2 regions of the Pantoea nemavictus genome follow, and region 1 is predicted to be linked to the other one. Evidence: predicted binding sites of a transcription regulator. Region 1 holds the regulator's gene; the other holds the start of a gene.

Region 1 (3,786 bases):
AAACCATGGCAAAAGAACAGACAGACCGCACTACGCTTGATCTCTTTGCAGACGAGCGGCGTCCTGGTCGCCCGAAAACCAGCCCGCTGACGCGTGATGAACAATTACGCATCAACAAACGTAATCAGCTCAAGCGCGATAAAGTGCGTGGGCTGCGTCGTGTCGAGCTGAAGATGTCCAGCGAGGCGGTTGACGCGCTCAGCACGCTGGCCGACCAGCAAAACATCAGTCGCAGCGAATTGATTGAACAAATGCTGCTGGCACAGCTCAAACTGTCGTAACGCGCGAAGACCGCACGCTGGAACACAAAGTCACGGCTTTACAAGTTCCGCACTTTTTACCGGTCTGCTATTATTCGCATTACTGTGCAGTCAACTGACTTACTTTCACAATCAGGATCTAAGAGGTTACCTAACCCATGGCAATCGTAGGCATTTTCTTCGGCAGCGATACCGGCAACACTGAAAACATTGCAAAAATGATCCAGAAACAACTGGGTAAAGATGTCGCCGAAGTGCATGACATTGCTAAGAGCACCAAAGAAGATCTCGATGCGTTCGATATCCTGCTGCTGGGCATTCCAACCTGGTATTATGGTGAAGCGCAGTGTGACTGGGATGATTTCTTCCCGACGCTGGAAGAGATTGATTTCAATGGCAAGCTGGTAGCGCTGTTTGGTTGTGGCGATCAGGAAGATTACGCCGAATACTTCTGCGACGCGATGGGCACCATCCGCGACATCATTGAGCCGAATGGTGCAGTCATCGTCGGCCACTGGCCAACCGAAGGCTACCATTTTGAAGCATCTAAAGGTTTGGCCGATGATAAACACTTCCTCGGTCTGGCGATTGACGAAGACCGTCAACCCGAACTGACCAATGAGCGCGTTGAAACCTGGGTGAAGCAGATCTTCGATGAACTGCAGCTGAAAGAGATTATTGAAGCGTAATCCCCTGCTCTGCCCGATGTGCGCGCAAGTTCACATCGGGCAACGGAATTTCCTATAAAAATAATAGCTACGGTTTTTTAACTTTTCCCCGCAAATCTGTAGAATACCCGCAATGGTCATCCGCTTATTCCTCTGGCATTAGAATGAGGCTGAGTGAAATGGAATCCAAAACCCAAGCGTCTTGAAGGCGTTAGTGACATTATCCTTACTGCTTTTGGTGATTAAGGACGTTGCCTTGGTTTTCATTTCACTGCTTGAGTTCTATAATGAGACGCAAATGAGAATGCGCGTTGACCTAAACATTCAAGGCCCCTGCGCCGCAAGTGACTAGCAAAGTAACAGGACAATATCCGCATGACTGACAACAACTCCGCATTGAAGAAGGCTGGCCTGAAAGTCACGCTCCCCAGACTGAAAATTCTGGAAGTGCTTCAGGGACCCGGACCCGAGTCCCATCACGTCAGTGCGGAGGATTTGTATAAGCGCCTGATCGATATGGGCGAAGAGATTGGTCTGGCAACGGTATATCGCGTTCTTAACCAGTTTGACGACGCGGGCATCGTTACCCGTCATAATTTTGAAGGCGGTAAATCTGTCTTTGAACTGACCCAGCAACATCACCACGATCACCTGATTTGCCTCGATTGCGGCAAGGTTATCGAATTTAGCGATGAATCAATTGAAACGCGTCAGCGTGAAATTGCCACTCGCCATGGTATCAAACTCAGTAACCACAGCCTGTACTTGTACGGTCACTGTGCTCTGGGAGACTGCCGCGAAGACGACACGCTCCACGATAAGTAATTGAGTGTGCTATGCAGTATAAAAAAACCGGCGCTTGAGCCGGTTTTTTTATACCTGAAATCAGGCAACGATGGTTTCTTGCAGGTAACGCCAGCGCGGAATGCTGGTGCTGCAATCGAGAACCGCCAGTGAAATGCGGCTCTGATTGATGCCATTCATCATTTGTAATTCACGATATTGAATCGTCACCTCTTCGCTTTGCTGCGAGATAATGGCGTGCTCACTGGTCGCAATACGCATGCCTTCGCGTTGCCCATTCAATTGGCGAAACAGCGTTTCCATCTCATTAAGATCCAACTGTTTACCTTGCGGTGTCACCATTTTAAATTCGGGATGAAAGTGCGATAAAAACAGATCAATGCTGTCATCACTGCCTTCAACCTGATTGAAAATACGTTCGATAAGCTGATGTAATACAACCACACTGTGCTTGGCTTCCAGGGCAAGACTTGTCATTTTTTATCCTTTGATAACCCGCGGAGCAACGTTTGAGTGCGCATAGCCTACCTGAAAAAAAGTTTTTCACACTGGCAAATGGTTTAATTTTGCTAAAGTCAGAATAGTCGTAAATGAGGAATTAATCGCATCAACAGGAAGGCAGCATAAAAGATTGCAGGTGGCCAAATAGAGGCAATAAAAAAGGGCGATTGCTCGCCCTTTCATGATCTTATCGTGTTAGCGACAAAATAATTAATCGCCGATTTTCGCCCAGGTATCGCGCAATCCAACGGTGCGGTTAAACACCAATTTTGACGGCTGCGAATAAACGCTATCAGCACAGAAGTAGCCTTCACGTTCGAACTGATACGGTGCCATTGAATCGGCCTCGCGCAGACCAGGCTCAACGAAGCCCTGTTTAGTTTCGAGTGAGTTCGGGTTAATGGTGGTGAGGAAATCCTCAGCCGCGCCCGGATTTGGCACACTAAACAGACGATCATACAGGCGGAATTCCGCCGGCAACGCGTGAATTGCAGAAACCCAATGGATAACGCCTTTCACTTTACGCCCATCAGCAGGATCTTTGCTCAGCGTATCAACATCGCAAGTACAGTAGATACAGGTGATATTGCCTTCATCATCCTTCGCTACACGTTCAGCACGGATCACGTAAGCATTACGCAGACGCACTTCTTTACCCAGCACCAGACGCTTGTATTGTTTATTGGCTTCTTCGCGGAAGTCAGCGCGATCGATCCACACTTCACGGCTGAATGGCACTTCACGCGTACCCATCTCCGGTTTGTTAGGATGATTTGGCATGGTGATGATCTCTTCGTGACCCGCTGGCAGATTTTCAATCACCACCTTCAGGGGATCCATCACGGCCATCGCACGCGGCGCGTTTTCATTGAGATCGTCACGAATGCACGACTCCAGTGAAGCCATTTCTACGATATTGTCCTGCTTAGTAACGCCAATGCGGCGGCAGAACTCACGAATCGAAGCCGAGCTGTAACCACGACGACGCAAACCGGAAACGGTCAGCATGCGCGGATCGTCCCAGCCTTCCACAACTTTTTCGCTCACCAGCTGAGTCAGTTTACGCTTGGACATCACTGCGTATTCCAGATTCAGACGTGAAAACTCATACTGACGCGGGTGCACCGGAATGGTGATGTTATCCAGCACCCAATCGTACAGACGACGGTTATCCTGGAACTCCAGCGTGCAGAGAGAATGCGTAATACCTTCAATCGCATCAGAAATGCAGTGAGTGAAGTCGTACATTGGATAGATGCACCACTTGCTGCCAGTCTGATGGTGATCGGCAAACTTGATGCGATACAGCACGGGATCGCGCATCACGATAAAGCTGGATGCCATATCGATTTTGGCACGTAAACAGGCTTTGCCCTCTTCGAAGCCACCATCGCGCATTTTCTGGAACAGCGCTAAGTTCTCTTCCACGCTGCGATCGCGATACGGGCTGTTTTTGCCTGGTGCTGTGAGAGAACCGCGATACTCGCGGATCTCATCTGCCGACAATTCATCAACATACGCCAAGCCTTTATTAATCAGCTCAACGGCATAGT
Region 2 (3,786 bases), 680 kb from region 1:
GCATCATGATTTAACGAACAGTTTTTCCAAACGCGCCAGCAGATTGCTGGCGCTGTAGTAATCGAGACGGAACGAATCAACACCCAGCGCGTAAACCTGCTTGCCTTGTACTGCGGCGTTCTGTGCAAGGAACGGGTTGCCCAGCACCGACTGCGTGGTTTTATCGTCGGCGGCAAACAGCAGGAAGGTTTTACCCGTTAGGCCGCTGGCGACGTTTTCACCCGATAGCTGAACGATATCTTTACGCTGCCCCATGCTGTGGCTCTGCGCCACACTTGCTGGCGGCATCGCCAGGGTGAAACCCAGTTGTTCCAGCAGCTTGCCCTGCGCTGAGGCGGCGGTCCACAGGTTGACCGCGCGTCCTCCGCCGTTCCACACCATGGCGGAGACCGGCTGCGGTGGCAGCGTGATGGCTTTCTTCAGCGCCGCTTCGCGATCGTCAAAGGCTTTAACACGCTGTGCAGCCTGCGCGTCGTGGCCGGTGGCTTGGCCTAGCAGCGTAACCACATCCTGCCAGCTTTTGTCGTCATAGTTGACCACCAGCGTCGGCGCAATGGCAGAGAACTGGTCGGCGAGTTTGATGGCGGAATCATTGCCGGTGGCGCTGACGATAATCAGATCCGGCGCTTCTGCTGCCACTGCTTCGGCACTTGGCTCGCCGATGTACAGGCGTTTGAGCTGGTGCTGTTTGGCCACGTCGCTCCACTGACGGAAGAAACCCTGATCGTCGGCCAGGCGACTATTGGGGGCCGTGGCGCCCGAGGCGATGACCGGCGCATCAATCGCCAACAGCGATCCGGTCAGTGTCACGCTGGTGGAGACAATGCGCTGCGGCGCTTTGCTTAAGGTGAGCGGTCCGTTAGCGCCCTGAACGGTGCGCGGCCAGGCTTGTTCGGCGTGCGCGACGCTGGCGAACGTCTGGAAAACACACAATAGGGCAGCAATACCCCAAAAACCGCATTTATTCATAAGTTTTGGTCCACTTTTTAGCATATTGCCCTGATTGGCTTCGGCACCTGATTACGGTTAAACGCAGCTGAAATCCCGCGAATGGATTGACACTTTTGCCCAATCGACGTAGGTTACAGGCCCATAATAAAAATGATAATCATTCTTAATAATCTTATCATTTATAGGTGAAAATTATGGTGGAATCTTCCACGTTTGAAAATGCCTGGCTGAAGGATTATTCCGCGCTAAGCCGTGGTTTCCTGTTTACCTCGCCGTGGCGCAGTTTGGCAACGCAAGGATGCTATACCACTATTACCACGCCGGTACATGACGCCGCGTCGCTGCAGGGTGATTTCCAACAACAGCTGCGTCAGCACTTTGACGCCGCGAAAAAACAGGGCATCGCCAATCCGATTTTGGTCGGCGCGATTCCCTTCGATGTCAGCCAACCTGCGGCTTTGTTTATTCCCGAGTCTTATCAGACCTTTAATCGTGACGACCTGCAAAACGCACTGCCGCAAGGCATCAGCGATCTGCCTGAGGTGCGTCGCCGCACGCCGGTGCCGGACCACGATGTCTTTATCGATATGGTGGCAGATGCGGTAGCGGCCACGCAGCGCGGCGATCTCGATAAAGTGGTGCTGTCGCGCCTGATGGATATCGTCACTGAGCAGCCGGTGGATACTGGGGCGCTGATGCAGCGCGTGATTGCGCAGAACCCGAATAGCTACCATTTCCATCTGCCGCTGCCGCAAGGCGGTGCGCTGATCGGTGCCAGCCCGGAACTGATGCTGCGTAAACAGGGGCGCGATTTCAGCTCCTGCCCACTGGCGGGCTCTGCGCGGCGCAATCATGGCGATGCGCAGCAGGATCGCGCGGCCGGTAACACGCTGATGAATTCCAGCAAAGATCGCCATGAACACAAACTGGTGACCGACGCGATGCGTACCACGCTGCAGCCGCGCAGCCGTTTGCTCTCAGTACCGTCCACGCCTTCGCTGATCACCACCGCTACGCTGTGGCATCTGGCGACGCAAATCGACGGCGAAGTTCAGGACGAGCGCGAAAACGCCCTGTCGCTGGCCTGCCTGCTGCATCCAACGCCGGCGCTGAGCGGCTTTCCGCATCAACGTGCCCAACAGTTGATTCAGCAGCTGGAACCCTTTGATCGCCAACTGTTTGGCGGCATCGTCGGCTGGTGCGATAGCGAAGGCAATGGCGAATGGGTCGTCACCATCCGCTGCGGTACCGTGCATGGCACGCGTGTACGGCTGTTTGCCGGCGCGGGCATTGTGGCCGACTCCCAACCCGAATCAGAATGGCGCGAAACCGGCGTGAAGCTGGATACCATGTTGCGCGCCTTTGGACTGCAATAAAGGAAAGAGCATGAGCATTCCCTATACTCGCTGGCCGGACGATCTGGCCGCGCGCTACCGTGAAAAAGGCTACTGGCTGGATGTGCCGATGACCGATATTTTGGCGCGTCATCAGCACAACGATGCCATTGCGGTGATTGATGGCGATCGTCAAATCAGCTATCGCGAAATGGATGTGCTAAGCAGCAATCTGGCTGCCGCGCTGCAGCGGCGCGGCCTGCAGAATGGCGATACCGCGCTGGTGCAGCTCGGCAATGTGGCTGATTTTTATGTCACAGTATTCGCACTGTTTAAGCTCGGCGTAGCCTCAGTATTCGCCCTGTTCAGCCATCAGCGTACCGAACTCAGCGCCTATGCCGCGCAGATCGAACCTAAGCTGCTGATTGTCGATCGCACCCATGCACTGTTTGCTGACGACACCTTTATCAGCGCCCTGTGCGCCGCGCAGCCTTCGCTGCAGCAGGTGATTCTGCGTAATGACAACCAGCCGGAAAACACGCTGGAAGCGCTGATGGCGGAAGCCGCGGGTGATTTCGTCGCCACGCCAACCGCCGCCGATGAAGTCGCGTTTTTCCAGCTCTCCGGCGGCAGCACCGGTACACCGAAGCTGATTCCGCGCACCCACAACGACTATTACTACAGCATCCGCGCCAGTGATGAGATCTGTGAGGTAACCGCCGATACGCGCTATCTCATCGCCCTGCCCGCCCCGCATAACTTTGCGATGAGTTCACCCGGCTCACTCGGCGTATTTTACGCGGGTGGACAGGTGATTCTGGCCGCCGATCCCAGCGCGACGTTGTGTTTCCCGCTGATTGAAAAGCATCAGGTGACGGATACTGGTTTGGTGCCGCCGGCAGTGAGCCTGTGGTTACAGGCGATTCAGGAATGGGGCAGCAATCAACAGCTGGCCTCGCTGCAGCGCATTCAGGTGGGCGGCGCCAAGCTGGGTGAAACTCTGGCGGCACGCATTCAGCGCGAGATTGGTTGTCAGCTGCAGCAGGTGTTCGGGATGGCTGAAGGTTTGGTGAACTACACCCGCTTTGGCGACGATGAGAACACCATTCTCACCACGCAAGGCCGCCCAATCTCTGCGGACGATGAAGTGTGGGTAGCGGATGAGCATGGCAATGCGCTGCCAACCGGCACCATCGGTCGCCTGATGACGCGCGGACCTTACACCTTCCGTGGCTACTACAAGAGCCCAGAACACAATGCCGCCAGCTTCGACGCCAATGGCTTTTACTGCTCCGGCGATCTGATTGAGATCAACGCGCAGGGTTACATCACCGTGCAAGGGCGCGAAAAGGATCAGATCAATCGCGGTGGCGAGAAGATCGCAGCTGAAGAGATCGAAAATCTGCTACAGCGCCATCCGGATGTGATCCACGCCGCGCTGGTGTCGATGAACGATGAATTGATGGGTGAAAAGAGCTGCGCCTTTATCGTCGCCAGCCAG

Evidence for each region. Region 1 encodes Fur, which represses iron uptake genes when iron is present. Its sites were predicted from a motif close to ATAATAATGAGAACNACTATCAA; they were not measured.
Region 2: WH298_RS12225 (isochorismate synthase) is a predicted target of Fur. The motif match lies at 1,096-1,118, and genes of this name have one in related genera.

The regions. Positions count from the first base shown of each region.
Region 1 is NZ_JBBGZW010000001.1:3,360,389-3,364,174, reverse strand. It holds gene ybfE (LexA regulated protein) at 6-281, shown strand; gene fldA (flavodoxin FldA) at 419-949, shown strand; gene fur (ferric iron uptake transcriptional regulator) at 1,304-1,753, shown strand; gene WH298_RS15400 (hypothetical protein) at 1,814-2,209, opposite strand; gene glnS (glutamine--tRNA ligase) at 2,444-3,786, opposite strand, start outside.
Region 2 is NZ_JBBGZW010000001.1:2,676,857-2,680,642, reverse strand. It holds gene entS (enterobactin transporter EntS) at 1-9, shown strand, start outside; gene fepB (Fe2+-enterobactin ABC transporter substrate-binding protein) at 4-969, opposite strand; gene WH298_RS12225 (isochorismate synthase) at 1,146-2,327, shown strand; gene WH298_RS12220 ((2,3-dihydroxybenzoyl)adenylate synthase) at 2,338-3,786, shown strand, end outside.